4 regions of the Phytobacter sp. V91 genome follow, and region 4 is predicted to be linked to each of the others. Evidence: predicted binding sites of a transcription regulator. Region 4 holds the regulator's gene; each other region holds the start of a gene.

Region 1 (7,760 bases), on a different contig from region 4:
CCTGGTCGGGGTGAACACCGCAAAAGTGTTTGGCGGTTCGCAGGCGCTCGGGGGCGTCATGGCCGGGATCCTCTCCAGCCCACAGTTGGCGCAGATAACTCTCTTCGGCGAGGCGCTTTCGCCAGGGCGTGGCGGGGTTATTGCCGTCCTGTTGGTGGTGGTGCTGATGTGCTGGATTGAAAAGCGTCTGCGTCGCATATTGCCCGGCTCCGTCGAACTCATTCTCAATCCGTTACTGACCACATTGATTGCCGGTACGATCGCTATTGTTGCTCTTCAACCCGTCGGGGGCTTTATTTCTGAAGCTATCGCCCATGGGGCCACCTGGGCTATTGACCGGGGCGGCGTGCTGGTGGGGGCGGTGCTGGCCGGAACCTTCCTGCCGTTGGTGTTAACGGGGCTGCATCAGGGGCTGGTGCCTATTCACGTTGAGCTGGTACAGGCGCACGGTTACAACGCGCTACTGCCAATACTTGCTATGGCGGGTGTGGGGCAGGTGGGGGCGGCTATTGCGGTCCTCATGAAAACCCGCAATACCCGGCTCAGGAAAGTGATTAAAGGCGCGCTTCCCGTTGGTCTGTTGGGGGTGGGCGAGCCGCTGATTTTCGGGGTCACATTGCCGTTGGGCAAACCTTTTCTTGGCGCCTGCTTAGGTGGTGCGGTGGGCGGCGCGTTTATCAGCTATTGCAAAGTCGCAACGGTTATCACTTTTGGTATCTCCGGCCTGCCGATGGCATTAACTATCGTTACCGGAAAAGTGATGTTCTATCTGTTAGGCTATCTGATAGCGGTTATTGCCGGGTTCCTGTTCACCTGGTTTTTAGGCTTTAACGATCCCGAGGAGTAAGATTTGACTACCAGCGAGCGTCGCGTTGTTTTTTTCGATCTTGATGGCACTTTGCACCAGCAGGACATGTTCGGCACTTTTCTGCGCTATGTTCTGCGTCATCACCCGCTTAACGTCTTGCTGGTACTGCCTGTTTTACCGGTCATCGGTATTACTCTTCTGGTTAAAGGACGCGCGGCGCGCTGGCCGATGAGTTTGCTGCTATGGGCCTGTACCTTTGGCTACAGCGAAGCGCATATGAAGCAGCTGGAGCAAAAGTTTGCGCACTGGTTTCGGGCTAAGGTCACCGCTTTCCCGGTGGTTCAGGAGCGGCTCACCAATTACCTTCTGGCCTCAGATGCGGATATCTGGCTGATTACCGGCTCTCCACAGCCGCTGGTGGAGCAGGTCTATTGTGATACGCCCTGGCTGCCGCGTGTGAATATCATCGCCAGCCAGACTGGACGTCGTTATGGCGGTCAGGTGCTGACAATGCGCTGTCTGGGGCATGAAAAAGTGGCGCAGCTTGAGCGGCAGATCGGCACGCCGCTGCGTCTCTACAGCGGCTACAGCGACAGCAAGCAGGACAACCCGTTGCTCTATTTTTGCCAGCATCGCTGGCGGGTTACGCCGCAGGGTAAGCTCCAGCAACTGGAATGAGTGATGTGTAACCGATAACGGATGTGTATAATGCGCCCCGCTTGTTAACTGGAGTGCTTCCCTTGTCCAACCCCGAACTGAATCATGATTACTGGATGCGTCACGCTCTGACGCTGGCAAAGCGCGCGTGGAACGAAGGTGAAGTGCCCGTGGGCGCCGTGCTGGTGCACAATAATCAGGTGATTGGTGAGGGCTGGAACCGTCCGATTGGCCGTCATGATCCTACCGCCCATGCGGAAATCATGGCGCTGCGTCAGGGCGGAATGGTGCTGCAGAACTACCGTCTTATTGATACCACGCTGTATGTGACCCTCGAGCCCTGTGTGATGTGTGCAGGGGCGATGGTGCACGGTCGCATTGGGCAACTGGTTTTCGGCGCGCGCGATGCAAAAACCGGCGCCGCTGGTTCTTTGATGGACGTCCTGCATCATCCGGGTATGAATCACCGGGTAGAAATCATTGAGGGCGTGTTACAGGATGAATGCGCCGCCATGCTGAGCGACTTCTTTCGTCAGCGCAGGCTGGAGAAAAAAGCCCTTAAAAAAGGGCCTGAGTCTCTTATTTGACGCTTGCCGGTATCCCGATCGTCAGCCTGTCCGGCACGATCAGTGGATTACGTGGGAAAGCATCGCTGGGGCTCGGATTAAAGGCGCTGAAGGGCATCACGCCGTAAGGCGTCCGGTTAAACTCTTCAGAAGCCACCACCGGGTAACTCTGAGCTATTTTCAACGCCTTCGCTGCTTCTTTCTCTTTTTCCAGCAGATAACCCACCAGGCTTATTTCATACTTACGAATATTTTCCACATAAGCATAGGCTTCATGACCTCGGGCGTAGCCGTAGGTGAGCTTGCTGTAATACGGTTTCTGGCTCAATAGCGGCAGACGCTGCTTCACGTCTGCCCAGCTGTCGGGATTACCTTTGGTTTTACTGGTCAGAGCCCGGGCATCAAGCATATGAGCGTAACCCATATTGTAAGCGGCGAGGGCAAACCAGACCCGCTCTTCCTGCGGGACGGTTTCCGGCACTTTCACCATCATATCCTGCAGGTAGCGCGCACCGCCGCTGATACTCTGTTCGGCATCGGTTCTGTCGCTCAGACCCAGGCTCTGGGCGGTATTTTTGGTGAGCATCATCAACCCACGAACGCCAGTGGGCGATGTGGCCTGGGTATCCCAGTGCGATTCCTGATAAGAAATCGCCGCCAGCAAACGCCAGTCGATATTCTGCGCATATTTAGTGAACAGCGGTTGTAGATCCGGCAGCACGCTGTCAACGGCCCGCAGGAACGAACGGGTATCGACATAGTCAAAATCATTGCCGTGTCCGAGGTATTTCTCCTCCAGGCGCGCCAGGGTGCCATCTTCATTAATGTTGTTGTAAAAATCGAGCATGGCCGCAGAGAGCGTATTGTCGCTGTCACGGGCACTGAACCAGGTCACCGGCTGTTCGTCGCTAATGTCGAGCGCCACCGCGAGTTCGGGGTGGACACGCTGGAATAAGCTGATGGCCACCGAGTCCGCCACTGTATAACTCAGTTTGCCATTCACCACCTCGGCCAGCAGATCGCTGGTGCCCATCTTCTCATCCACTTTCCAGCTCAGGTCCGGGAATTTTTTCTCTTTTAATTCGCGCAGATCATTGATGGCGACATGACCAGGGGCAATGGTTAACTGGCTGTCAGTCACGCTGGCAAGCGTGCGGGGACGGTAGCTGCCCACCCGGTAAACCAGCTGTTGAGATACCCAGTAGTACACCGGGCCTGGTTGATAATGCTGAATTCTTTCGTTGTTATAAACCAGACCGGCGGCCAGCATGTCGGCTCTGCCATCGTCCAGATCGTCAAACAGCTGGCTGATATTTTGCCGAACGGTCACCTGCAACTTCACGCCGAGATAGCTGGCAAACTGCTGGGCCAGTTCATAGTCCAGGCCATAGGATTTTTGGTCTATGTTTGCATAGGTAACTGGAGAGGCAATGGTACTGATGCGCAGCTCACCGCGCGCCTTTATGGCGGCAATACGGTTCTCCGCTTTACCGAACCAGGGAACAGAAGGCCATAAGGCTGCTGCCAGCAGCAGAGTGACAATGCCGATGAGCAGATAATTAATCTTAAATTTTTTCAATTAGTTAATTCTCTGCACCACGGGATGCCTCAAAAAATAGCCGCCATAACTAAAGGGATGTTTAACGACGATTGAGCGGCATTCTGCGCAACAAAACGCCAGTTGGCAACTAATTAGCAAAAAGGCCATTTGTCGATGCCAAATGACAGGCATAATTTTATTTCCACGCAAACGGTTTCGTCGCTGCTCAGTATTCACTATAATGACGCCCGTTTTCCCCCTGATGCACACTTAAAGCTTCGAAGACGAGAGACTTATGATGGAAATTCTGCGTGGTTCGCCTGCACTGTCCGCATTTCGTATTAACAAACTGCTGGCGAGTTTTCAGGCAGCCCGGCTCCCGGTGAGCAACATTTACGCTGAGTATGTCCATTTCGCCGATGTAAACGATCGGTTGAACGACGAAGAACTGACCCGGCTGCAACGACTTCTGCAATACGGGCCGAGCTTAAGCAGCCACACCCCGTCCGGTAAATTGCTCCTCGTTACACCTCGCCCTGGCACAATCTCTCCCTGGTCTTCTAAAGCAACGGATATCGCGCATAACTGCTCACTGACCAAAATCAATCGCCTTGAGCGAGGCGTGGCGTACTACGTTGAAGCCTCAAACCTGAGCGATGAGCAGTGGGCAAGCGTCGCCGCCGAATTGCATGACCGCATGATGGAGACGGTCTTTAGCGCAGAAGCCGATGCAGCGCAGCTGTTTGAGCATCATCAGCCTGCGCCAGTGCAGAGCGTGGATCTGCTCGGTGAAGGTCGTCAGGCGTTGATCGACGCTAACCTGCGTCTGGGGCTGGCGCTGGCGGAAGACGAAATTGATTACCTCCAGGATGCGTTTACCCGTCTTGGTCGTAACCCTAACGATATCGAGCTGTACATGTTCGCGCAGGCTAACTCCGAACATTGCCGCCACAAAATTTTTAACGCCGACTGGATTATTGACGGTGAGCAGCAGCCTAAATCGCTGTTCAAAATGATCAAAAATACCTTCGAGAAAAACCCGGAGTATGTGCTGTCAGCCTACAAAGACAACGCCGCGGTAATGGAAGGTTCCGAGGTCGGGCGCTTCTTTGCTGACCACGAAAACGGTCGCTATGACTTCCACCAGGAAGCGGCGCATATCCTGATGAAGGTCGAAACCCATAACCACCCGACGGCGATTTCTCCGTGGCCGGGCGCGGCAACAGGCTCCGGCGGTGAAATCCGCGATGAAGGCGCAACGGGCCGTGGGGCAAAACCGAAAGCCGGTCTGGTGGGCTTCTCCGTGTCTAACCTGCGTATTCCGGGTTTTGAACAGCCGTGGGAAGAGGATTTCGGTAAGCCGGAACGTATCGTCACCGCGCTGGATATCATGACCGATGGTCCGCTGGGCGGCGCGGCGTTTAACAACGAGTTTGGTCGTCCGGCTCTGACCGGTTACTTCCGTACCTATGAAGAAAAAGTGAACAGCCACAACGGCGAAGAGCTGCGCGGCTACCACAAACCCGTCATGCTGGCAGGCGGTATCGGTAATATCCGTGCCGACCATGTACAGAAAGGTGAAATCACCGTTGGCGCGAAGCTGATTGTGCTGGGCGGTCCGGCCATGAACATCGGCCTTGGCGGCGGCGCGGCTTCGTCAATGGCTTCCGGCCAGTCTGACGCGGATCTCGATTTTGCCTCCGTTCAGCGTGATAACCCGGAAATGGAACGTCGTTGCCAGGAAGTGATCGACCGCTGCTGGCAGTTGGGCGATGCCAACCCTATTCAGTTTATCCACGATGTGGGCGCCGGTGGTTTGTCCAACGCGATGCCTGAGCTGGTAAGTGATGGCGGGCGCGGCGGTAAATTCCAGCTGCGCGACATCCTCAGCGACGAGCCGGGAATGAGCCCGCTGGAGATCTGGTGTAACGAATCCCAGGAACGCTATGTGCTGTCTGTGGCTGCCGACCAGCTGCCGCTGTTCGACGAGCTGTGCCGTCGCGAACGCGCGCCTTATGCGGTGATCGGCGAAGCGATTGCTGAGCAGCATCTGAGCATGGACGACAGCCACTTTGACAACCAGCCGATCGATTTGCCGCTGGATGTGCTGCTTGGCAAAACGCCGAAAATGACCCGTGACGTGCAGACGCGCAAAGCCGTCGGAGACGCCATTGATTCACGTAACATCTCCATTGCCGACGCGGTAAACCGCGTTCTGCATCTGCCTGCGGTTGCCGAGAAAACCTTCCTCGTGACCATCGGCGATCGCACGGTGACCGGTATGGTCTCTCGCGACCAGATGGTGGGGCCGTGGCAGGTGCCGGTTGCTAACTGCGCGGTGACCACCGCCAGTCTGGACAGCTACTACGGTGAAGCGATGTCCATCGGCGAACGTGCGCCTGTCGCACTGCTGGACTTCGCCGCCTCCGCCCGCCTGGCGGTAGGGGAATCCCTGACCAACATGGCGGCAACGCAGATTGGCGAACTTAGTCGCATTAAGCTCTCTGCAAACTGGATGGCCGCAGCCGGTCACCCGGGCGAAGATGCGGGCCTGTATGCCGCCGTGAAAGCGGTAGGTGAAGAGCTTTGCCCGGCGCTTGGCCTGACCATTCCGGTGGGTAAAGACTCCATGTCGATGAAAACCCGCTGGCAGGAAGGTAGCGAGCAACGCGAGATGACCTCGCCGCTGTCGCTGGTTATCACCGCTTTTGCCCGCGTGGAAGATGTCCGTCGCACCGTAACGCCGCAGCTCTCGACCGAAGACAACGCCCTGTTGTTAATCGATCTGGGTAAAGGTCACAATGCGCTGGGCGCAACGGCGCTGGCGCAGGTATATCGCCAGCTGGGCGACAAAACCGCCGATGTCCGTGATGTTGCGCAGTTAAAAGGCTTCTGGAACGCCATGCAGGCGCTGGTGGCAGAACGTAAACTGCTGGCCTGGCATGACCGCTCTGACGGTGGCCTGCTGGTGACCCTCGCAGAAATGGCCTTTGCCGGTCACTGTGGTGTGAACGTCGATATCGCAAGCCTGGGCAGCGACCATCTGGCGGCTCTGTTCAATGAAGAGCTGGGCGGCGTGATTCAGGTGCGTGCGGCAGATCGCGACGCGGTTGAAGCGCTGCTTGCGGCAAACGGTCTGGCGGATTGCGTTCACTACCTTGGTCAGGCGACCGCCAGCGATCGCTTTGTGGTTGCAGCCGCAGGTCAGACGGTGTTCAGCGAAAGCCGCACCACGCTTCGTATGTGGTGGGCCGAAACCACCTGGCAGATGCAGCGCCTGCGTGATAACCCGGAGTGTGCCGATCAGGAACACGACGCCAAAGCCAATGATGCCGATCCGGGCCTCAACGTGAAGCTCTCCTTCGATATCAGCGAAGATATCGCCGCACCTTATATTGCCACCGGCGCTCGTCCGAAAGTGGCTGTCCTGCGTGAGCAAGGGGTTAACTCCCACGTGGAGATGGCGGCCGCGTTTTACCGTGCGGGCTTCGATGCGATTGATGTCCATATGAGCGATTTGCTGGCGGGCCGTACCGGTCTGGAGGACTTCCAGGCGCTGGTGGCCTGCGGTGGCTTCTCTTACGGCGATGTGCTGGGCGCAGGCGAAGGCTGGGCGAAGTCTATTCTCTTCAACAACCGTGTGCGTGACGAATTCGAAACCTTCTTCCACCGTCCGCAGACGCTGGCGCTGGGCGTGTGTAACGGCTGTCAGATGATGTCTAACCTGCGTGAGCTGGTGCCGGGCAGCGAATTGTGGCCGCGTTTTGTGCGTAACCACTCTGATCGTTTCGAAGCACGTTTCAGCCTGGTTGAAGTCACCCAAAGCCCGTCATTGCTGCTGCAGGGAATGGTCGGTTCGCAGATGCCGATCGCCGTTTCTCATGGTGAAGGTCGCGTAGAAGTACGTGATGCAGCCCACCTGGCTGCGCTTGAAAGCAAAGGGCTGGTGGCACTGCGTTTCGTTGATAACTTCGGCAAAGTGACGCAAACCTACCCGGCAAACCCGAATGGCTCGCCAAACGGTATTACCGCAGTGACCAGCGAAAGCGGTCGCGTAACGCTGATGATGCCGCATCCGGAGCGTGTGTTCCGTACCGTGAGCAACTCCTGGCACCCGGAAAACTGGGGCGAGGACAGCCCGTGGATGCGTATCTTCCGCAACGCGCGTAAGCAACTGGGTTAAGTATCA
Region 2 (7,760 bases), on a different contig from region 4:
TCGCCCTGTCGACGCTGCTGCCTGCGCCGGAATTTGGCCGCATTACGCTGCACGGCCCACTCGATCAGTCGGCCCTGAAAAGACTGGTTCATTTGGTGTATGATGTGCGCCGCGACGATGCGCTGCTACGAAAAGTAGCGGGCGTGCCGGGTGAGTTCGATAAGCTGCGTAAAAACTATCTTGAGCGTCGGGAGTGGTCATCGCTGTTTGTGCAGTGTGATGATGCCAGTGCTGCCGAACTTCTGCAAAAACTGGGTTTCAACGCCGTTCATCAAGCAACCCGTTAATGTCTTCTTAATGCTGCCTGGCGGATAATCTGCCAGGCATGCTTTTCTTTCTGGAGTAAATCACCATGTCTGAAGGCTGGAATATTGCCGTCCTGGGCGCCACGGGTGCCGTTGGCGAAGCCTTGCTTGAAACGCTTTCTGCCCGCGAGTTTCCGGTTGGCGAACTGTATGCGCTGGCACGCAACGAAAGCGCGGGTGAATCCCTGCGTTATAACGGAAAAACCGTCCGTGTCGAAGATGCGGCCCAGTTTGACTGGACCCAGGTACAGCTGGCGTTTTTTGTCGCCGGCGCACAGGCTTCTGCGGACTACATTGAAGAGGCGACCAATGCCGGGTGTCTGGTCATCGATACCAGCGGTCTGTTTGCGCTGGAGCCTGATGTCCCTCTGGTTGTGCCGGATGTAAACCCGTTCGTCCTTAGCGATTATCGCAACCGCAATATTATTGCCGTGCCTGATGCCCTGACCAGCCAGTTGCTGACGGCGTTGAAGCCCCTGATCGATGACGGTGGTTTGGCGCGCATTACGGTCACTAACCTGCTGTCGGTGTCGGCGCAGGGTAAACAGGCGGTGGATGCGCTGGCCGGACAGAGCGCCAAACTGCTCAACGGTATCCCGATCGATGAAGACGATTTCTTTGGCCGTCAACTGGCGTTCAACATGCTGCCGATACTGCCGGACAGCGAAGGTGTGGTTCCGGTAGAGCGTCGTCTGGTTGATCAGGTGCGTAAAGTTTTACAGGACGACGGGTTGATTATCTCCGCGAACAGCGTCCGCGCGCCGGTGTTTTATGGCCACGCACAGATGGTGAACTTCGAAGCGATGCGTCCGCTGGCGGCAGAAGAAGCCCGTGATGCCTTTGCCCGTGGCGAGGACATTGTGCTCTCGGAAGAGCAGGAGTTCCCGACTCAGGTTGCGGATGCTTCCGGCAGCGCGCATTTGTCCATCGGCTGCGTGCGCAACGATTACGGTATGCCGGAGCAGGTGCAGTTCTGGTCCGTTGCCGATAATGTCCGTTTCGGCGGCGCGTTGATGTCGGTAAAAATCGCGGAAAAACTGGTGCAGGAGTACCTGTACTGATGTCCGATGTTGTTGAAAAGCCGCTGATTAAAATCGCGCTGGGCATTGAATACGACGGGAGCAAGTACTACGGCTGGCAGCGTCAGCATGAGGTGCGTAGCGTCCAGGAAAAACTGGAGAAAGCGCTCTCTCAGGTGGCGGATGAGCCCATTAACGTCCATTGCGCCGGGCGTACCGATGCCGGGGTGCATGCGACAGGGCAGGTGGTCCATTTTGAAACCACCGCCGTGCGTAAAGATGCAGCCTGGACATTAGGTGTAAATGCGAATTTACCTGGAGACATTGCGGTTCGTTGGGTGAAACATGTCCCGGATGATTTCCATGCACGTTTCAGCGCCACGGCACGCCGTTACCGCTACGTCATCTACAATCATCGTCTGCGCCCGGCCGTGCTCGGTCAGGGGGTGACGCACCACTATCTGCCGCTGGATGCTGACCGCATGCAGCGTGCGGCGCAGTGTTTGCTCGGTGAAAATGATTTCACCTCGTTTCGTGCAGTGCAGTGCCAGTCGCGCACGCCCTGGCGCTTTATGATGCACATTCAGGTGCAACGATATGGCGCTTACGTCGTGGTCGACATTAAAGCAAATGCCTTTGTACACCATATGGTCAGGAATATTGTCGGCAGCCTGCTGGAAGTAGGCGCCGGGAACCAGCCGGAGAGTTGGATAGCAGAGCTACTGGCAGCTAAGGACAGAACGCTGGCGGCCGCAACGGCAAAAGCAGAAGGGTTGTATCTCGTCGCCGTGGATTACCCACCGCGTTTCGACCTGCCTGCATTGCCAATGGGTCCGTTGTTCCTCGCGGACTAGTCGCAATCAAACAAGGCTAAGGCAATATGGACGTCATATACTTTCTTATTGATTTCATCCTGCATATTGATGTGCACCTGGCGGAGCTGGTGGCGCAGTACGGCATTTGGGTTTACGCGATCCTGTTTCTGATCCTGTTTTGCGAAACAGGGCTGGTGGTCACGCCGTTTTTACCCGGTGATTCTCTGCTGTTTGTTGCCGGGGCGCTGGCATCGCTGGAGACCAATGACCTTAATGTCCACACGATGGTGTTACTGATGCTGGTCGCGGCGATAGCCGGCGATGCGGTCAACTACACGATTGGACGGGTGTTTGGCGACAAACTTTTCAGTAATCCCAATTCGAAAATTTTCCGCCGCGCTTATCTCGATAAAACGCATCAGTTTTATGAGAAACACGGTGGAAAAACGATTATCCTGGCGCGTTTTGTGCCGATCGTGCGTACTTTTGCGCCTTTCGTCGCCGGAATGGGGCATATGTCCTACCGTCATTTCGCCATGTTCAACGTGGTGGGGGCGTTCCTGTGGGTGCTGCTGTTTACTTATGCCGGTTACTTCTTCGGTACGCTGCCGGTGGTGCAGGAAAATCTTAAGTTGCTGATTGTGGCGATCATCCTGGTGTCTATACTTCCTGGTGTGATTGAAGTTATTCGACATCGTCGGGCGGCAGCGCGACAGGCAAAATAAGAACTCATCGGCGGTTCGACCACTTTTTTATCCCAAGTTTCGAACTGTTATGTTTTAATGTGCCCCATTTATGGGCTACCAGGTTCATGTATAAAGGTTATCAATGAGCTGGATTGAACGAATCAAAAGCAATATTACCCCCACCCGCAAGGCAAGCATCCCTGAAGGTGTGTGGACGAAATGCGACAGCTGCGGTCAGGTGCTTTACCGCGCTGAGCTGGAGCGTAACCTTGAGGTCTGCCCTAAGTGTGACCACCACATGCGAATGACAGCGCGTAATCGCCTGCATAGCCTGATGGACGAAGGTTCAATGGTGGAACTGGGTAGCGAACTTGAGCCGAAAGATGTGCTCAAATTCCGTGACTCCAAAAAATACAAAGACCGACTGGCGAGCGCGCAAAAAGAGACCGGCGAGAAAGATGCGCTGGTGGTCATGAAAGGCACTCTGCATGGAATGCCGGTGGTTGCGGCGGCGTTTGAATTCGCCTTTATGGGCGGATCCATGGGCTCTGTCGTCGGTGCGCGTTTTGTCCGTGCCGTTGAACAGGCGCTGGAAGATAATTGCCCGCTGATCTGCTTCTCTGCTTCCGGCGGCGCGCGTATGCAGGAAGCCCTGATGTCGCTGATGCAGATGGCAAAAACCTCTGCTGCGCTGGCGAAAATGCAGGAGCGCGGTTTGCCGTACATCTCCGTGCTCACTGACCCGACTATGGGCGGCGTTTCGGCCAGTTTCGCCATGCTGGGCGACCTGAACATCGCGGAACCTAAGGCACTGATTGGTTTTGCCGGTCCGCGCGTTATCGAGCAGACCGTGCGTGAAAAACTGCCGCCGGGATTCCAGCGCAGTGAGTTCCTGATTGAGAAGGGCGCGATTGACATGATCGTGCGCCGTGCAGAAATGCGCTTTAAGCTGGCAAGCGTGCTGGCGAAGCTGACCAATCAGCCTGCGCCGAATCCGGATGCGCCGCGGGAAACCCTGGTGGTGCCGCCGGCGCCGGATCAGAACGCCGAAGCCTGATAATACCGAAGGGCAGGGCCATCGCGGCGCTGCCCTTTTGTTTTTACAACGTCAAAAACCTACGGGCATCATGGAAATTAAACGCAATTTGCAAGCCACGTCGCCCCTCGCTGCGTGGCTTTCTTATCTGGAAAACCTGCACAGTAAAACCATCGACCTGGGCCTTGAACGCGTAAGCCAGGTGGCGGCGCGTCTTGACGTGCTCCATCCTGCGCCCTTTGTTTTTACCGTTGCCGGAACCAACGGCAAAGGTACGACCTGCCGTACTCTCGAATCCATTCTGCTGGCCGCCGGTTTCAGGGTCGGCGTGTACAGTTCGCCTCATCTGGTGCGCTACACTGAGCGCGTGCGTATCCAGAATGCTGAGCTTGCCGAAAGCGAGCACACCCGTTCGTTTGCGCAAATCGAGGCGCTGCGCGGTGAAACTTCGCTGACCTATTTTGAGTACGGCACCCTCTCCGCACTGTGGCTGTTTAAACAGGCGCAAGTCGATGTGGTTATCCTGGAAGTCGGTTTAGGCGGGCGTCTGGATGCCACCAACCTGGTCGATGCGGACGTGGCCGTTGTCACCAGCATTGCCCTTGATCACACTGACTGGCTGGGGCCGGATCGCGAAAGCATCGGTCGTGAAAAAGCGGGCGTGTTCCGGGCTGGCGTACCTGCGGTTGTGGGTGAAAGTGATATGCCGCAGAGCATTGCCGATGTGGCCAATGAGAAGGGCGCACAGCTTTTGCGCCGTGGCGTTGACTGGCAGTACGAGGTTACGGGCGACAGCTGGCGCTTTACGGATGCTAACGGCACGCTTACCGGGCTGCCGCTGCCTCAGGTCCCGCAGCCTAACGCGGCGACCGCCCTGGCAGCACTGCGCGCCAGCGGTTTAAACGTCAGCGAGCAGGCTATTCGGGAAGGTATTGCCACGGCGATTTTGCCAGGGCGCTTCCAGATTGTGCGCGAAAATCCGCGCGTGATTCTGGATGTGGCGCATAATCCTCATGCGGCGGCTTATCTGGCTTGCCGCCTCGGCGCAGAAGATAAAAAAGGGCGCGTGTTAGGGGTTATCGGCATGCTGCATGATAAAGACATCGCCGGAACGCTTGCCTGTCTGGAGCCGGTGGTTGATAGCTGGTATTGTGCCCCTCTGGAAGGACCGCGCGGCGCGACGGCGGAACAATTGATGGCGCACCTGCCTGCGGGTATGGCGTATCAGGATGTGGCCTCAGCCTGGCATGCCGCGATGGCGCAAGCGAAGACTGAAGATACGGTGCTGGTGTGTGGTTCATTCCACACGGTGGCGCATGTCATGGAAGCGATGGACGCGGGGAGAGCCGGTGGCGAGTAAGTTTCAGAACCGATTAATGGGTACCATTGTACTGGTCGCGCTCGGGGTGATTATTCTCCCGGGACTGCTCGACGGGCAAAAAAAACATTATCAGGATGAGTTTGCCGCAATCCCGCTGGTCCCAAAACCTGGCGATCGCGATGAGCCGGATATGATGCCTGCTGCAACCCAGGCTCTGCCGGCTCAGCCGCCGGAAGGGGCGGCAGAAGAAGTTCAGGCCGGGGATGCGGCAGCGCCATCGCTGGATGCATCGCGCCAGGCCGCCAGCGGGGCGACAAATCCTGAGATAACCACACCCGCACGTACCGAACAGCCTAAGGCCGTTGAAAAACCGCAGCCGAAGCCGCAGCCAGCCAAACCCGTTGAACAAGTGGCGACAACGCCGCCTGCCGTTGAGCAACCTGTGGCTGAAAAACCCGCGCCGACAGGAAAAGCCTACGTTGTGCAACTGGGGGCGCTTAAGAACGCCGATAAGGTGACAGAGATTGTTGGCAAACTGCGTGGCGCCGGGTATCGCGTTTATACGTCGCCGACCACTCCGGTGCCGGGTAAAATCACCCGTATTCTGGTTGGGCCGGATGCGTCGAGAGATAAGCTCAAAGGTTCGCTGGAAGAGTTGAAGCAGATTTCTGGTCTTAACGGCGTGGTGATGAATTACAGCGCTAACTAGTGTGCGGTTTGCGCCCCTCTCCCCTTTGGGGAGAGGGCCGGGGTGAGGGTGTAAAATAAGAATGCAAAAACACGCCCGAAGAGGCTAAAAAAGCGATGGCGTTGAATGTTTTTTCAGCGCCATTTTTATTTACGCGCGGGAAGGAAATCCCTACGCAAACGTTTTCTTTTTCTGTTAGAATTCGCCCCGAACTGGACGGCAGGGCGTTTAATCGTGGGACACATATGGTCTGGATTGATTACGCCATCATCGCGGTGATTGGTTTTTCCTGTTTGGTAAGCCTTATCCGTGGCTTTGTTCGTGAAGCGTTATCGCTGGTGACATGGGGCTGTGCCTTCTTTGTCGCCAGTCATTACTACACTTACCTGTCAGTCTGGTTCACGGGCTTTGAAGATGAACTGGTTCGCAACGGAATCGCCATTGCGGTGCTGTTCATTGCGACACTGATTGTTGGCGCTATTGTCAATTACGTAATAGGCCAGCTTGTGGAAAAAACCGGCCTGTCGGGTACAGACAGGGTGTTGGGGATCTGTTTTGGCGCGCTGCGCGGTGTGCTGATCGTCGCCGCCATTCTGTTCTTCCTTGATACCTTTACGGGCCTGTCGAAAAGTGATGACTGGCAGAAATCGCAGTTTATCCCGCAATTCAGTTTCATCATCAGATGGTTCTTTGACTATCTGCAAAGTTCGTCGAGTTTCTTGCCCAGGGTATAAGCTCTGAGATGTGGCTTAACGAGGAAAAGACGTATGTGCGGTATTGTCGGTATCGCCGGTTTTACACCGGTCAACCAGTCGATTTATGACGCGTTATCGGTGCTTCAGCACCGTGGCCAGGATGCTGCTGGCATCATTACTATTGATGCGAATAATTGTTTCCGTCTGCGTAAAGCAAATGGCATGGTCAACGATGTTTTCGAAGCCCGCCATATGCAGCGTCTGCAAGGGAACATGGGTATCGGTCATGTGCGTTATCCGACCGCAGGGAGTTCCAGCGCGTCTGAGGCACAGCCTTTTTACGTCAACTCCCCTTATGGCATCACGCTTGCCCACAATGGCAACCTGACGAATGCCCATGAGCTGCGCGCGAAATTGTTTGAAGAAAAGCGCCGTCACATCAACACCACCTCCGATTCAGAAATCCTGCTCAATATTTTCGCCAGCGAGCTGGATAACTTCCGTCACTATCCGCTGGAAGCAGACAATGTTTTCGCAGCGGTTGCGGCAACGAACCGTCAGATCCGTGGGGCCTACGCCTGTGTGGCGATGATTATCGGCCACGGTATGGTTGCCTTCCGCGATCCGAACGGTATTCGCCCCCTGGTGCTGGGTAAACGCGATCTCGGTGATGGTCGTACCGAATACATGATGGCGTCAGAAAGCGTTGCCCTTGATACGCTGGGCTTCGAATTCCTGCGTGATATCGCACCGGGTGAAGCGGTATACGTGACGGAGAAAGGTCAGCTGTTTACCCGCCAGTGCGCGGATAACCCGGTCAGCAACCCGTGCCTGTTCGAGTACGTCTATTTTGCCCGTCCGGACTCCTTTATCGACAAAATTTCCGTCTACAGTGCGCGTGTCAATATGGGTACTAAACTTGGCGAGAAAATTGCGCGTGAATGGGAAGATCTGGAAATCGACGTGGTTATCCCGATCCCGGAAACCTCCTGTGATATCGCCCTGGAAATGGCGCGTATCCTCGGCAAACCTTATCGTCAGGGGTTTGTGAAAAACCGTTACGTCGGTCGTACCTTTATCATGCCGGGTCAGCAGTTACGGCGTAAATCGGTGCGTCGTAAACTGAACGCCAACCGTGCTGAGTTCCGTGGTAAGAATGTCCTGCTGGTGGATGACTCTATCGTTCGCGGCACCA
Region 3 (7,760 bases), on a different contig from region 4:
TTGATTCCCTGGCTAAAGTGGCAGAAAAGGGCGGTTCCTGCTGTTTCGGGCCGGAAAAATTACCCGAGGATATTGGCACCATTGCGCTTATTATCGACAGTGAAGGGAATAAGGTCGGGCTGCACCAGCCAGCCTGATGAGCTAAATCGAATCTCGACAGGAAGATTATATGAGCCGCCGCGCCGATCGTCTGTTTCAGATAGTGCAAATTCTTCGCACTCGCCGTCGGGTAACGGCGGCGATACTGGCCGAGCGGCTTGAGGTTTCTGAACGTACCGTTTACCGGGACATTCGCGACTTATCGCTCTCCGGCGTGCCGATTCAGGGAGAAGCCGGGAGCGGTTACCGATTAATGCCCGGCTTTGATATCCCGCCGCTGATGTTCACCGGCATGGAAGTCGAGGCTCTGATTGCCGCGATTGATATGTTGCAGACCTGGGGCGGCGATAAACTGGCGCTGGCGGCAGGCTCGGCACAGGAAAAACTGCTGGCGGTATTGCCGACGGATAAACGTATTCTCGCTGAGCGTAACCGGATCGTGACCCCGGATTTTGGCCAGTATCCGCAGACCCGCCTCTGGTTTGATGTGCTGCATCAGGCTATGCGTCAGCATGATGAAGTGTGGATCCGCTACGAAAATGAAAAAGGTGAAGGCTCTGAGCGGGCAATTCATCCGCTGGGATTGTCGTTCTGGGGCGCAGTCTGGGTGCTGGTGGCATGGTGTGAACTGCGCCAGGGTTACCGCTGCTTCCGGCTGGATCGCTGCCAGGCGGTGACCTTAACCGGCAAGCAGTTTGCTGAACTACCTGACCGCTCATTTGAGGATTTTATTCGCCAGCAGCAGGCGATGAAGAAAAACGCCGGCGACTGAACTTACCGTGGGGCGCTTAGGCAGGTGCTCTGAATCTGGATCATTGCTAAAAACGCGGGAGCGCGCGAAACTGGACCCAATCCGACATTTATTCAGGCACTGACACACTTATGGCTATTATCCCAAAAAACTATACGCGGCTGGAAAGCGGTTATCGTGAAAAAGCATTAAAACTGTTTCCATGGGTATGTGGCCGCTGTTCGCGTGAGTTTGTTTATTCGAATCTGCGTGAGCTTACCGTTCACCATATGGATCACGATCATACCAATAACCCTGAGGATGGCAGCAACTGGGAGCTGCTTTGCCTGTTTTGCCACGATCATGAACATTCGAAATATACCGAGGCGGATCAGTATGGATCTACGGTTGTTGCGGGTGAGGATGCGCAAAAAGATATTGGCGAGGCGACGTACAATCCGTTTGCCGATCTGAAGGCGTTGTTAAATAAGAAAAAGTGAACCTGCGTTAGCCCTATCACCACGGGCGTTACGAAGGTAAAAAAGCACCGACGAGAGTCTCGTTCGGTGCTTTTTTTCAGGTCATTCTTTGAGACTGAAGGAAAACTTCGCTTAGAAGTTGTAACCCACGACCAGATAACCACCCCAACCGGTTGAACGGACGTTGAATTCGCCGTTGCCAAAATTCAGGCTGGCGTCGTCGTTCCACTGGCCGCCGTTGTGCCAGTAACGGGCAACAACAGAGTAGTGCCAGTGATCGTAGCCCAGAGACAGAATGTGGCTGGAGGCGATGGAATCGTTGGTGCGCGCACGTTTGTTGTTCAGGTCGTGGAAATCTTTGTCACCCAGCTCTGAACCCCAGTCGAAGTTGGTGAAGCCGATATAGCTCAGCTGGCCGCCCCACAGAGAGGTGATCGGTACGAAGTATTTCACTTTGAAACGGTAGCCGTCCCACTCGTTTTCGTTTGCGGCGCCGTAGTTCTGCCACTGGTATTTCGCGTAGACGTTCAGGGACAGGCTCATCGGCAGACCGGTATCGATGTCGGTACCCAGACCCATATACCAGGTGCTCTGACGACCAGCAGTGTTGCGGCCCATGTCGTAGATGTAGTTATTGGCGAAGTACCACTCTTTAAACGGACCGAAGCTCAGATCGGTACCGGTCAGCTTATCAATAGAGAAGCGCGGTTCAATTTCCATAAACAGCGGAGAGCCGTGGTTCCAGATACCTTTCGCGTCGGTGTTACCGCCGAAGAATACCGGGGCGTCAAGGTAGCCGTAGAAGTCGAACCAGTCTTTTTTAGCAAAAGCTTCGTATTCCAGGTAGGTGTCGTTGCGAACCTGCGGTCCGAAGCGGGTGTGATAGCTGCCTACCACGTTAACGCTCTGATGCCACCAGTCAGATACATATTCCGGTTTGTTGGTTTCCGCTGCGCTCACAGAGAAGGACGTTGTGATCGCCAGCGCAGCGCCAGCTGCAAGTAATGTTTTTTTCATAATTATGCCACTGATAAGAGAGTTCCCTTACGGGAATGAAAGAATGCACGCATTGCGTTGCTAAATGTTTCATGTTTTTGCGAGGTTATTATAAGTATCCTTGCTCACAAAAATATGTGTTGTTTCACATTACTGACACGCACGTAATCGATTGCGTTCACGTTTGCGTGTAATAATTAGCGGGGATTGTACTGGCAATCATCATGGTTGCCAATAAATGAAAGCCGCCTGATGACGATCAGGCGGTGAAGAACAGGTGACAAAGTGTGAGAAAAAACGACAGACTGCGGCGGATTACTCAGGTGTGACAGGCTGAATATCGTGGATACGCACAAAACCCAGTTGTTCTGGGGTAATGCCATCTAACTGCAATGCAACGTCAACATCGCTGGGCGCCAGGGTGCTGGCCGGCGCGCCCATCAGCTGGTTCTGGACGTTAACTTCCTGATAGTTATCGGTTGTCCCCTGAATCTGCCCCCACTCTACGGTGCCGTTAAAAGCGGGCAGCGGCTCGCTGGATTCCCCCTGAATACGCAGCGTGACGCGGGTTCCTCCGGCATTCGGTACGATATTTTTCAAAGACATACGTAACATGCCCACCTGGCTGTTCAGTCGCGCCGGGGTATTAGAGCCTGGCAGCAGATAAACGCCATTGGTGGATTTTGCGTTCAGCGCGTTTTGCTGGGTGATTTTTACCGTCTCTTTGTTCAGCTTGCTCATTTCATTATTCAGCGTACTGACGCTTTGGTTTAACTGGCCGACTTCCCCTTGCTGGGCGCAGGCGCTAAGGGCGAAAACGCTTCCCAGCAACAGGGATCTTAGGTAACGTCTTGTCATTGTGTCTGTTTCCTTGAAATTGAAGATATTCATAATGGTAGTGAGTAACGGCCGGGTTGCCATCTATCCATTGTCTCAAAATCGGCCCGTCTTTGTTGTCACGCCAGTTCAGGGTAAAATAGATTTTAATTCACTCACACGTCAGGACGTCGTATGCATTGCCCATTCTGTTTCGCCGTGGATACCAAAGTAATCGATTCTCGCCTTGTGGGGGAAGGGTCATCTGTTCGCCGTCGTCGTCAGTGTCTGGTCTGCAATGAACGTTTTACAACGTTTGAAGTCGCGGAGCTGGTGATGCCCAGAGTCGTCAAGAGTAATGACGTTCGCGAGCCATTCAATGAAGATAAGTTGCGCCGCGGTATCCAGAAAGCGCTTGAAAAGCGCCCGGTTAGCGCCGATGACGTTGAAATGGCCTTAAATCACATTAAGTCGCAATTACGGGCAACCGGTGAGCGCGAAATTGCCAGTAAAATGATTGGCAATCTGGTAATGGAACAGCTTAAGAAACTCGATAAAGTGGCCTATATTCGCTTTGCCTCGGTGTACCGTAGTTTCGAAGATATCCGTGAATTTGGCGAAGAGATCGCCCGCTTACAGGACTGATCATGCAGGACGAAATGTACATGGCGCGGGCGCTAAAACTGGCGCAACGCGGGCGTTTTACCACCCATCCGAATCCCAATGTCGGCTGCGTTATCGTCAAAGATGGCGAGATTGTGGGCGAGGGGTTCCACTATCGTGCCGGCGAGCCGCATGCTGAAGTACACGCGCTGCGTATGGCGGGTGAAAAAGCGAAAGGGGCAACGGCCTATGTCACCCTTGAGCCTTGCAGCCATCACGGACGGACACCGCCGTGCTGTGAAGCATTAATTCATGCCGGTGTTTCCCGCGTGGTCGCCGCGATGCAGGATCCCAACCCGCAGGTACAGGGGCGTGGACTCTACCGCTTAAAGCAAGAGGGGATTGAGGTCAGCCACAGCCTGATGGTGCCTGAAGCCGAAGCGCTGAATAAGGGCTTCCTCAAGCGGATGCGCACCGGCTTTCCCTGGGTGCAGCTCAAACTCGGGGCATCCCTTGACGGTCGCACTGCGATGGCGAGCGGTGAAAGCCAGTGGATAACCTCGCCGCAGGCGCGTCGGGATGTGCAGCGCCTGCGTGCCCAGAGTCATGCCATTCTGACCAGCAGCGCCACCGTACTGGCAGACAATCCTAAGCTGACGGTGCGTTGGGACGAGCTGAGTGCTGATATTCAGGCGCTGTACCCGCGTGAAAACCTACGCCAGCCGCTGCGCATTGTCGTCGACAGCCAAAATCGGGTGACGCCGGAGCATGCGCTGGTGCATGAACCGGGTGAAACCTGGTTTGCCCGCACGACGCCTGATACGCGTCGCTGGCCTGATTCGGTTCATGAACTGCCAGTGCCGGAATATAATGGGCGTACCGATCTGGTCTCAATGATGATGCTGTTGGGAAAACAGCAGATCAACAGTATCTGGGTTGAGGCTGGCGCCAGTCTGGCCGGGGCGCTACTCCAGGCAGGCCTGGTGGATGAGCTGATGGTTTATGTTGCCCCGAAATTGCTGGGGAGCGATGCCCGGGGACTATGCGTATTGCCAGGTCTTAGCGCACTGGCAGATGCTCCTCAGTTTAAATTCAATGAGATACGACAGGTTGGCCCCGACCTCTGCCTGCATCTCACCCACGCGTAGCGACTCCTGTAAAAGGGAAGCAGTGCGTCAAATATTATGATAAAATCCGCCCCCCTGCGGGGTCTTACAGAACCTGTGAAGGAAAAGTATGAACATTATTGAAGCTAACGTTGCTACTCCGGACGCTCGCGTCGCCATCACCATTGCGCGTTTCAACAACTTTATCAATGACAGCCTGCTGGAAGGTGCGATTGACGCCCTGAAACGTATCGGCCAGGTTAAAGATGACAATATTACCGTGGTATGGGTTCCAGGTGCTTATGAGCTGCCGCTGGCGGCAGGCGCACTGGCGAAAACCGGTAAATATGACGCGGTGATTGCGCTGGGTACGGTTATTCGTGGCGGTACTGCTCACTTTGAATATGTGGCTGGTGGAGCAAGCAATGGCCTGGCGCACGTCGCTCAGGACAGCGAAATTCCGGTCGCTTTTGGTGTATTGACCACCGAAAGCATTGAACAAGCTATCGAACGTGCCGGCACTAAAGCTGGCAACAAAGGCGCGGAAGCTGCATTGACCGCGCTTGAAATGATTAATGTATTGAAAGCCATCAAGGCCTGATTTTTTGTAAGGGGAAATCCGTGAAACCTGCTGCTCGTCGCCGCGCCCGTGAGTGTGCTGTCCAGGCACTCTATTCCTGGCAGTTGTCCCAGAACGACGTCGCTGATGTCGAATACCAGTTCCTGGCGGAACAGGACGTGAAAGATGTTGATGTCGCGTACTTCCGTGAACTGTTAAGCGGGGTGGCGACTAACAGCGCGTATCTCGATGGCCTGATGAAGCCGTACCTGTCCCGTCTGCTCGAAGAGCTGGGTCAGGTTGAGAAAGCGGTACTGCGTATTGCACTGTTTGAGCTGTCCAAACGTTCAGATGTGCCATACAAAGTCGCGATTAACGAAGCGATTGAGCTGGCAAAAACCTTCGGTGCTGAAGATAGCCACAAGTTTGTTAATGGCGTGCTCGACAAAGCCGCGCCCGTGATTCGTCCCAACAGGAAGTAATCCTCAAGCCGGAACCGGGTACGTGCACTCACCGTACCCGGTCCGGTTTTTTTCTTTTCTATGCTGAGGCATAACGTATGGCATGTGGCGAATTTTCCCTGATCGCCCGTTATTTTGATCGTGTTAAAAGCGCCCGTCGTGATGTTGAAACCGGCATTGGCGATGACTGCGCGCTACTCAATATTCCCGAAAAGCAAACCCTGGCAATCAGTACTGATACTCTGGTCTCAGGGATCCACTTTCTTCCTGATATCGATCCTGCCGATTTGGCTTACAAAGCGCTGGCGGTCAATCTCAGCGATCTGGCGGCAATGGGGGCGGATCCGGCATGGCTCACTCTGGCGCTCACCCTTCCGGATATCGATGAAGCCTGGTTAAAAACCTTTAGTGACAGCCTGTTTGAGCAGCTTAGCTACTACGATATGCAGCTTATTGGTGGTGACACCACGCGTGGCCCGCTCTCTATGACGCTGGGTATCCATGGTTACGTTCCTGTCGGGCGGGCCATTAAGCGCTCCGGCGCCAGACCTGGCGACTGGATTTATGTGACAGGCACGCCGGGCGACAGTGCGGCCGGGCTGGCGATTTTACAGGATCGTCTCCAGGTAGATGATGCTGACGATGCAGAATATCTGCTTGCGCGCCATTTACGTCCGACTCCCCGGGTGCTGCACGGCCAGGCGCTGCGCAATCTGGCAAGTTCCGCTATCGATCTCTCCGATGGTCTGATTTCCGATCTTGGACATATTCTGCAGGCCAGCGGCTGCGGCGCACGCGTGGATCTTGCGGCGTTGCCGTATTCAGAGGCGCTTAAACGCCATGCTGATGCGCAACAAGCGCTGCACTGGGCGCTGTCTGGCGGCGAAGATTACGAACTTTGCTTTACCGTCCCCGAACTTAATCGCGGAGCACTGGATGTGGCGGTTGCCAGGCTGGGCGTACCAGTGACCTGCATCGGGCAGATGAGTGCAGACGTTGACGGATTACACTTTACCCGCGACGACAAGGCGGTGACGCTCAACCTGAAAGGATATGATCACTTTGCCTCTCTTTAAGAAAGACATCGCCAAAAGCCGTCTCAGAATGAGTAACCCATGGCATCTGTTGGCCACCGGGTTTGGCAGTGGATTAAGCCCGATAGTGCCTGGAACCATGGGTTCACTGGCCGCTATTCCTTTCTGGTATCTGATGGTGCTGCTGCCCTGGCAGCTTTACTCGCTGTTGGTGATGCTGGGGATCTGTCTTGGTGTCTATCTGTGTCACCGGACGGCAAAAGATATGGGCGTCCATGACCACGGCAGTATTGTCTGGGATGAGTTTATCGGGATGTGGATAACCCTGATGGCGCTGCCGACTCATGACTGGCAATGGGTCGCCGCCGGGTTTGTTATCTTCCGTATTCTTGATATGTGGAAGCCCTGGCCGATTCGCTGGTTTGACCGCAATGTCCACGGCGGGATGGGCATTATGGTGGACGATATTGTCGCCGGGATCATCTCCGCAGGCATTCTCTACGTTGTGGGCCATCACTGGCCAATTGGTCTCTTGTAGCACTCAGCTTCGTCGCCCTCTCCCGCCGGAAGAGGGCGACGGCAGATGGCTTATTTAAATCCCACCACCGGGTGCTGTTTGTACGGTGTTTCCATTTCGGCAATCTGTTCCGGTTTAAGCGTCAAATCCACGGCCTGTAACAACTCATCCATTTGCTCTTCGCGAGAGGCGCCAATGATCGGTGCGGCAATGCCGGGTTTACTCAGCAGCCAGGCCAGCGCTACCTGAGCGCGGGTGGCACCGGTTTCATCGGCTATAGCCCCAAGGCGTTCGGCAATCTGCGCATCGTTTTCATCATCCTCGTTATAGAGTTTTCGCCCTACCTGATCGGAGACCAGA
Region 4 (7,760 bases):
ACATCGAGGCCTGAACAACGACGCTGAGCGAGTTTTTGCTGCTCGGCGGAAATGGTCACCCCAACCACATGAACACCATAATGTTGCGCCATAAATTGCGCCAGTCCACCCCAGCCACAACCGATATCCAGTACCCGCATACCCGGCGCAAGCTGTAATTTTTCACATATCAGGGTAAGTTTGGCGATTTGCGCCTCTTCGAGACTCCCGGCATCTTTCCAGTAGGCGCAAGAGTATTGCATCTGCGGATCTAACATTCGGCTGAACAGGTCATTGCCTAAATCGTAATGTTCTTTGCCGACGATCCATGCCCGTTTTTTGCTTTGCAGATTAAATAATCTTGCCCCGGCAATTCGTAGCGTGTCTTTCACATGGCGCGGAAGTTGATTCTCCAGCCCGGCACGCAGCACTTTAGTAAAAAACGTGTCCAGCCGGTCGCATTCCCACCAGCCGTCCATGTAACTTTCCCCAAGCCCAAGCGAACCCTCTTGTAACACTCGTTTAAAAAAATCAGGATGCTTAACCTGGATATCCGACGCAGCCGAACCGTTAACCTGAATACCGGCGCGGCCTAATAGCTCGCTTGCTATACGGAACCAGTTATCATCCCGTACACTGACCTCTTCTATACACGATGAACTCATAACTTCTCCATCACCTGCAAGTGATCGATGCCGTCAAAATGCGCTGCCGCTTTTGGGGCGTGAGAAAGATCACGGCTAAACCGTGAGGCTGATATCCGACGTAGAACAGAGGAAGGGAGACCCTTGCCAGAAAGGCCATCCATGGTGAAACGGGAGCGATCCGGCTCCCGCTAACGCGTGCATAATTTTATTTTATCAACAGCCGAAAATGAGTATAGGCCCCAAAATCGGCTGATTCAACCAAAAACTGTTAGCAAGCTAATCACTTTACTGTCACATAATCGCAATCGCAATTACCCCTGCGTCGATGATTCCAGCGGTTGTTTATTGTGACGGGCATCACTCTCGTGACGCTGCATTCTGAAACCCAATCCTGCCAGCAATACGGTCGACAGCATAACGCTGGTGGTGGCCAGTAACGGGACAGCAATCAGCGCCGAAACGAGCAAGCTGGCAATAAAGCACAGCCCTAACTGCAATGTGTTTTGCAATGCAGCCGCACGGCCGGTGGCGTGAGGGAAAGGACGCAGCGCCTGGGCGACGACGATCGGGTAAATCGCACCATTTGCTACCGCCATCAGGCAGAACGGGATCAGCAGCGAAGTCAGCGAGGCGTTCGGCACTAAGCCGACTGCCCAGGTGGCGATTACGCTTGCGGCATAGGCCGTCAGCAGCCACGGGAGCAAACGTGCGCCGGACCACTTTTGCAGCGCCCAGCGGCAGCTGTAGCCACCGACTAAAAAAGCGATGGTTTGAGGGACATAACTCAGGCCAATAATTGCCGGGCCGTAACCCATTTCATGCAGAATAAACGGCGAACCTGTCAGCCAGGCAAAAAAGCTGGCCGAACATGCGGCATAAATCAGTACGTTGCCGCGATAAGCACGGTCACGCAGCAATGCGCCAAAGGTGACGGGAGCAGCACCCGGGGCCGCTTTTGTGGCGACCGGGCGTAAACGCAGCGCGGGCAGCATCAACATCAGCGTAATGATAAACAGCGTGGCGAAAATAGCTTGCCAGGAGAAGTGCGCAAGGATCCAGCTCCCCAGTAAGGGGGCAAGAGCAGGGGATAACCCGACCAGCGGCATGATGGTGGCAAAGATGCGGTTGGTGCGCTGCGCCGGGTAGTGATCGGTCACCAGCGCCTGCCAGGTCACCGCGGCGGCACAAACCCCTACCGCCTGGATAAAGCGTAATACCAGCAGCCAGACGGCATCTTGCACCCAGATCATCCCCAGACAACCCATGGCAAAAATAGTCAGCCCGCTCAGTAAGACAGGTTTGCGTCCGTAACGGTCCGATAAGGGGCCCCATACCAACTGGGCGACGGCAAAACCGGCGAGGAACAGGCTCAGGGTGGCGCTGACGGCGGCGGCGGAGGTGTTTAAGTCTTGCTGGATGTCAGCAAAAGCAGGCAAATACATATCGGTTGCGAGGAAGCCGAGTACGCTTAATCCCGCCAGCCAGACTAAAAATCCTTTTCCAGGTTGCATGGCAATATCTCTTTGTTGTGCAGGTGAACAGGGTGACGAGTCTAGGGAGTGAAACTTAGCTTGTGAAACGCTAATATTTGCGTACTGGTTTCAAATTTTTTGCAGGCACAATATGTGGTCAGAATATTCTCTTGAAGTGGTAGATGCGGTTGCGCGCAACGGAAGTTTCAGTGGCGCAGCGCAGGAGTTACACCGTGTACCCTCTGCTGTCAGCTACACCGTGCGACAACTGGAGGAGTGGCTGGCGGTAGAGCTTTTTCATCGTCGCCATCGTGACGTCGAACTTACCCCTGCCGGCGCACTGTTTTTAAAAGAAGGACGATCTGTTATCAAAAAAATGCAGGTCACCCGCCAGCAATGTCAGCAAATTGCCAATGGCTGGCGGGGCCAGCTGGCGATTGCGGTCGACAATATTGTTAAGCCTGAGCGTACCCGGCAAATGATTGTTGATTTTTATCGCCATTTTAGTGATGTGGAACTGCTGGTGTTCCAGGAAGTGTTCAATGGCGTGTGGGATGCGCTGGCTGATGGTCGCGTTGAGCTGGCTATCGGGGCAACGCAGGCTATTCCGGTGGGAGGGCGTTACACTTTCCGCGATATGGGCATGCTGAGCTGGAAATGTGTGGTTGCGCAACACCATCCGCTGGCGAGTCTCGACGGCCCACTGAGTGACGATACATTACGCAACTGGCCTTCACTGGTGCGGGAAGATACCTCGCGATCGTTACCCAAACGCATTACCTGGCTGCTGAACAATCAAAAGCGGGTCGTGGCCCCGGACTGGGAATCCTCGGCGGCCTGTCTCTCTGCCGGATTATGTGTGGGGATGGTTCCGGCGCATTTCGCGCGCCCGTGGCTTGACCGGGGAGAGTGGGTGGCGCTGGAGCTGGAAAATCCGTTCCCGGATGCGGCCTGCTGCCTGACATGGCAACAAAATGACGCCTCACCTGCGCTGAACTGGTTACTCAGCTACCTGGGGGACAGTGAAACACTGAACCGGGAGTGGCTGTGGGAGCAGGATTGACCTGCTCCCGGGAAAGCAGATTAACGGCGATAGTCGCGGAAAGGGCCATCAGCCACGGAACGACGTTCAATCAGCCGCGGGTGGACTTCGATGGACTGCGACACTTCGCGTTTGTTCACGATACGGTCAAGCAGCATATTGAATGCGGTCTCCCCCAGCGAATCCTTCGGCTGGTGGATGGTGGTCAGCGCCGGGGTAAAGAAGCGGGAGTTGCGCACGTTATCGTAGCCGATCAGCGAAATGTCCTGCGGCACGCGCAGCCCCATCTCATCCGCGGCGCACAGTGCCCCCATCGCCATAATATCGCCGCCGCAGAAGATAGCGGTCGGACGCGGCGATTGCGCCAGGATCTGTTGCATCGCGCGGTAACCGGACTCAGGTTCAAAATCACCCTGCACAATCCAGTTTTCCGGGACGCTGATATGCGCCTCGTCCATGGCCTTCATAAAACCGGCCAGGCGACCCGCGCCGGTGTTACGCTCCAGCGCGCCGGGGATAACGCCAATATCGCGGTGACCGCGCTCGACCAGATAGCGCCCGGCCATATAGCCGCCTTCAAACGCGTTATCGATAACGGTGTCGGTAAAGTCAGCTTTCGCTTCACCCCAGTCCATAACCACCATCGGAATATGGCGATACTCTTCGAGCATATTGAGCAGTGATTCCGGGTATTCGGAACACATCACCAGCAGGCCGTCGACGCGTTTTTGCGCCATCATCGACAGGTAAGCGCCTTGTTTTTCAAAATTGTTCCAGGCATTGCCCAGAATCAGGGTGTAACCCTTCTGAAAACAGTTTTTCTCAACGGCTTCAATGATCTCGGCAAAGTAGGCCGCTTCACTGCTGGTCGCCAGCAGACCAATGGATTTGGTGTGATTCACCTTGAGGCTACGGGCGACGGCGCTCGGCGAATAATGAAGCTCTTTGATTGCCGCCCACACAGCGTTACGCGTCTCTTCAGCCACGAAACGCGTCTTGTTAATTACATGTGATACGGTTGTGGTGGAAACGTTTGCTCGCTTCGCTACGTCTTTGATCGTTGCCATCAGATGTCACTCCATGCCATATCATAAGCTCCTGAAAATACTTAAGGTAAACGTTTGCCTTACTTCACCCTTTGCCCGCGCGAGGGACTGTATTACGCCGGGAAAAAGACACTGGACGTCAGGAGGGGAGTCAATGGCCGGTACGCTAATAAATTTAGCGTCGAATTTTGTCTTATCTTGACCAAAAGGGGAAGTGCTAAAACGTATATCAATCTAATTCCTGCAAGATTTTTACGTTTATTTATGCAAAAATGCGCTATCTCACTTTTTGTGGGGAATTAGAAAAGGAGAAAAATTGATGAGTACCGACCTGAAGTTTTCTTTAATGACCACCGTAATCGTGCTTGCCGTGATCGTGGCGGGTGCAATGACTGCTGCTCTGAATTGATTGACCACGAGGGAGGCACCTCTCCCTCGACGTTTCCCCCCATTATTCTCTTTCCGGCAATAGTCTTTTCTCATATCGCTAACCGCTGTTTTTTGTGATTTATGTCATACTTTTCTCTTCTGCGAGGCTGTCGGCTAACGACACCGCATTTCCGGAGTTAATAAATCATGAAAATCAATTTCCCACTGCTTGCCCTGGCTGTCAGCGCGTTTGGTATCGGCACCACTGAGTTCTCGCCAATGGGATTACTGCCCGTGATTGCGCGCGGCGTCGATGTCTCCATTCCCGCCGCCGGGATGCTGATCAGCGCCTATGCCATTGGGGTCATGGTGGGGGCGCCGTTAATGACGTTGCTGCTTTCACATCGCGCCAGACGTAATGCGCTTATCTTTTTAATGGCCATCTTTACCCTCGGGAATGTGCTGTCAGCCATCGCTCCCGACTACACCACCCTGATGCTGTCGCGCATTATCACCAGCCTCAATCACGGAGCGTTTTTTGGCCTGGGTTCGGTTGTGGCGGCAAGCGTGGTTGCAAAAGAGAAGCAGGCCAGTGCGGTTGCAACCATGTTTATGGGACTGACCATCGCCAATATTGGCGGAGTGCCCGCTGCAACCTGGCTTGGTGAAACCATTGGCTGGCGGATGTCCTTCCTGGCGACTGCCGGTCTTGGCGTGATTGCAATGGTAAGTCTGTATCTCTCCCTGCCAAAAGGCAGTGCCGGGGAGAAACCCGATGTACGCAAAGAACTGACCGTTCTGATGCGCCCGCAGGTCGTCTCTGCCCTGTTAACCACCGTTCTTGGCGCCGGAGCGATGTTTACGCTCTATACCTATATCTCACCGGTACTGCATGACATTGCTGATGCTGGTCCGGCATTTATTACCGCCATGCTGGTGCTGATTGGCGTGGGCTTCTCTTTGGGCAATTACCTCGGCGGCAAACTGGCGGACCGCTCGGTGACCGGTACACTGAAAGGCTTTTTACTGCTGCTTATCGCAATTATGCTGGCGATCCCCTGGCTTGCACGCAATGAGGTGGGGGCAGCAATCAGTATGGTTGTCTGGGGCGCGGCGACCTTTGCGATAGTGCCGCCGTTGCAAATGCGCGTGATGCGGGTCGCTCATGAAGCGCCAGGGCTTTCATCCTCAGTGAATATCGGGGCTTTCAACTTAGGTAATGCGCTGGGCGCGGCGGCGGGTGGGGCAGTGCTTTCCGCAGGTCTGGGGTATGCTTTTGTCCCGCTGACTGGCGCTTTCATTGCTGCAATGGCATTGCTGCTGGTGCTTCTCTCCGGGCGTCAGTCGGCAAAGCCCGTGTGCTCTGTCGCTGAGTAAGACAAAAAGCAGGAGGGTTTCCCCTCCTGCATCTTATGCGGCGAGATTTTTCGCCACAAAATCCCAGTTTACCAGTGCCCAGAAATGTTCCAGATAAACCGGGCGCGCATTGCGGTAGTCAATGTAATAGGCATGTTCCCAGACATCGACCGTCAACAGCGGCGTTGCGCCGCTGGTTAGCGGTGTTCCGGCATTTGACGTCGAGACAATTGCCAGTTTGCCATCCGCGTTTTTTACCAACCACGTCCAGCCGGAGCCGAAATTTTTCAGCGCCGCATCAGTGAACTGCGCTTTGAAATCAGTAAAACTGCCAAAGGCGTCAGTGATGGCCGCAGCTAACACGCCTGAAGGCTCGCCTCCGGCATTCGGTGCCAGGCACTGCCAGTAAAATGAGTGGTTCCATACCTGAGCGGCATTATTAAACACGCCACCTTCCGACTGCTGAATAATCTCTTCCAGCGTCTTGCCCTCAAGCGGCGTGTCTTTCAGCAGATTGTTCAGGTTAGTCACGTAGGTTTGATGATGCTTGCCATAGTGGAACTCCAGGGTTTCCGCGGAAATATGCGGTACCAGAGCGTCTTTTGCATACGGTAATACAGGTAGTTCGAACGACATTGCTTCACTCCTTATAATTTTATGCATTCAATAACCACATTGAACGCAAGGGAATGGTAGCAAATCGAAACCGGTGGCAAAAGAGGGAGTTACCTGCCGCAGATGCGGCAGGCAGAGGAACTAACGAATGGTTTTGGGGTTCACAACACGGCGGGCGCCGACGTAATGACGCTGCCAGTAGTCTTCGCTTAAAGAGGTTATCTGAATATCCTGACCGCTACGTGGAGACTGGATGAATTTGCCGTTGCCGACATACACACCCACATGGTCAGCCGTACCGCGTCCCTGAGTACGGAAAAAAACCAGGTCGCCGCTTTCCAGTTCCGCAACATTGACCGGAGAGGCATCACGCAGGTGATACATTTCGTTTGCCGTGCGGGGAATGCGGAATTTCACGAGATCTTTATACGCGTAGTACACCAGGCCACTGCAATCAAAACCGGTCATCGGAGAGGTGCCGCCCCAGTGATAAGGCTTGCCAATCTGATTCATCAGTTTTGACATTGCGGTTTTCTGGATCTTCTGGATACGAACTTTATGTGCTTCTGAAATCGTCAGCGGTTTACCATTTTTTACTTTTACACAACTCGCTTTATGGCCTTTACGTTTTGTGCATGTTTCCGTCATAGCAACCACGGTTGCGGGTGTCTTGCTGGATTTACTATGGCGGGAGGTGTTCTTGCTGATTTTAGTGCTGGTGGTTTTTTTGCTGGCGGTCGACGTTTTGGTTATCGCCGTCGCTTTTTGAGTTTTGCTTTTTACTGCTGCCTTAGAGGCGGTGCCACTGCTTTTCTTTGATGTTTTTTCTGTCGTGCTGGTTTTCTTACGTTCGGATGTTTTCACCTGATGCGTCTTCTGCACAGCCGAGCCTCGCGTCTGCCCGGAAGCATTCGCAAGAGGTGTGAAGGTGAGCGTTGTGAATAACAAAGCACAGAGCGTGATCGAAGCTGTATTAATTCGCGCCACTGAGCAATCCCCTGAATAAGTGCATGCATTCAATAATGCTTGCGTATGATTTAGAACCGGGTCGATTCTAATCTATAAAAAGCAGAAAAGTTAATAGGGTTTTTGCATCTAAGCTCTGTTTCGTTAGCAAGCGCAAAAAAAATCACCAGTTATGAGAGGAAGAAGGTCAATTGTTGAACTATCACGGGGTGGTGATGTGCTGATAAGTACTATTCTGAATGAATCTTTTGCTGACAGACGATAAAAT

Evidence for each region. The regulator PurR, encoded in region 4, represses purine synthesis genes. The targets are predictions, from matches to a motif close to CANGCAAACGTTTGCNTG.
Region 1: a site for PurR is predicted at 3,775-3,792, ahead of mltF (membrane-bound lytic murein transglycosylase MltF). Genes of this name have one in related genera too.
Region 2: a site for PurR is predicted at 6,043-6,060, ahead of cvpA (colicin V production protein). Genes of this name have one in related genera too.
Region 3: a site for PurR is predicted at 2,466-2,483, ahead of ACSZO4_RS02675 (nucleoside-specific channel-forming protein Tsx). Genes of this name have one in related genera too.

What each region holds. Positions count from the first base shown of each region.
Region 1 covers NZ_CBFFRJ010000025.1:109-7,868, reverse strand. The annotation lists gene ACSZO4_RS07240 (PTS transporter subunit EIIC) at 1-847, shown strand, start outside; gene yfhb (phosphatidylglycerophosphatase C) at 851-1,486, shown strand; gene tadA (tRNA adenosine(34) deaminase TadA) at 1,510-2,052, shown strand; gene mltF (membrane-bound lytic murein transglycosylase MltF) at 2,045-3,610, opposite strand; gene purL (phosphoribosylformylglycinamidine synthase) at 3,867-7,754, shown strand.
Region 2 covers NZ_CBFFRJ010000005.1:24,136-31,895, forward strand. The annotation lists gene pdxB (4-phosphoerythronate dehydrogenase PdxB) at 1-287, shown strand, start outside; gene ACSZO4_RS01810 (aspartate-semialdehyde dehydrogenase) at 353-1,366, shown strand; gene truA (tRNA pseudouridine(38-40) synthase TruA) at 1,366-2,178, shown strand; gene ACSZO4_RS01820 (DedA family protein) at 2,205-2,864, shown strand; gene accD (acetyl-CoA carboxylase, carboxyltransferase subunit beta) at 2,968-3,882, shown strand; gene folC (bifunctional tetrahydrofolate synthase/dihydrofolate synthase) at 3,953-5,221, shown strand; gene dedD (cell division protein DedD) at 5,211-5,891, shown strand; gene cvpA (colicin V production protein) at 6,116-6,604, shown strand; gene purF (amidophosphoribosyltransferase) at 6,638-7,760, shown strand, end outside.
Region 3 covers NZ_CBFFRJ010000007.1:42,653-50,412, reverse strand. The annotation lists gene ACSZO4_RS02690 (VOC family protein) at 1-137, shown strand, start outside; gene ACSZO4_RS02685 (helix-turn-helix transcriptional regulator) at 170-871, shown strand; gene yajD (HNH nuclease YajD) at 982-1,329, shown strand; gene ACSZO4_RS02675 (nucleoside-specific channel-forming protein Tsx) at 1,441-2,325, opposite strand; gene ACSZO4_RS02670 (DUF3251 domain-containing protein) at 2,620-3,162, opposite strand; gene nrdR (transcriptional regulator NrdR) at 3,316-3,765, shown strand; gene ribD (bifunctional diaminohydroxyphosphoribosylaminopyrimidine deaminase/5-amino-6-(5-phosphoribosylamino)uracil reductase RibD) at 3,768-4,871, shown strand; gene ribH (6,7-dimethyl-8-ribityllumazine synthase) at 4,960-5,430, shown strand; gene nusB (transcription antitermination factor NusB) at 5,451-5,870, shown strand; gene thiL (thiamine-phosphate kinase) at 5,948-6,925, shown strand; gene pgpA (phosphatidylglycerophosphatase A) at 6,903-7,421, shown strand; gene ACSZO4_RS02635 (aldo/keto reductase) at 7,472-7,760, opposite strand, start outside.
Region 4 covers NZ_CBFFRJ010000048.1:23,788-31,547, reverse strand. The annotation lists gene cfa (cyclopropane fatty acyl phospholipid synthase) at 1-644, opposite strand, end outside; gene punC (purine nucleoside transporter PunC) at 938-2,137, opposite strand; gene punR (DNA-binding transcriptional activator PunR) at 2,250-3,161, shown strand; gene purR (HTH-type transcriptional repressor PurR) at 3,182-4,207, opposite strand; gene ACSZO4_RS12015 (YnhF family membrane protein) at 4,506-4,595, shown strand; gene ACSZO4_RS12010 (MFS transporter) at 4,763-5,932, shown strand; gene sodB (superoxide dismutase [Fe]) at 5,966-6,547, opposite strand; gene ACSZO4_RS12000 (C40 family peptidase) at 6,668-7,513, opposite strand.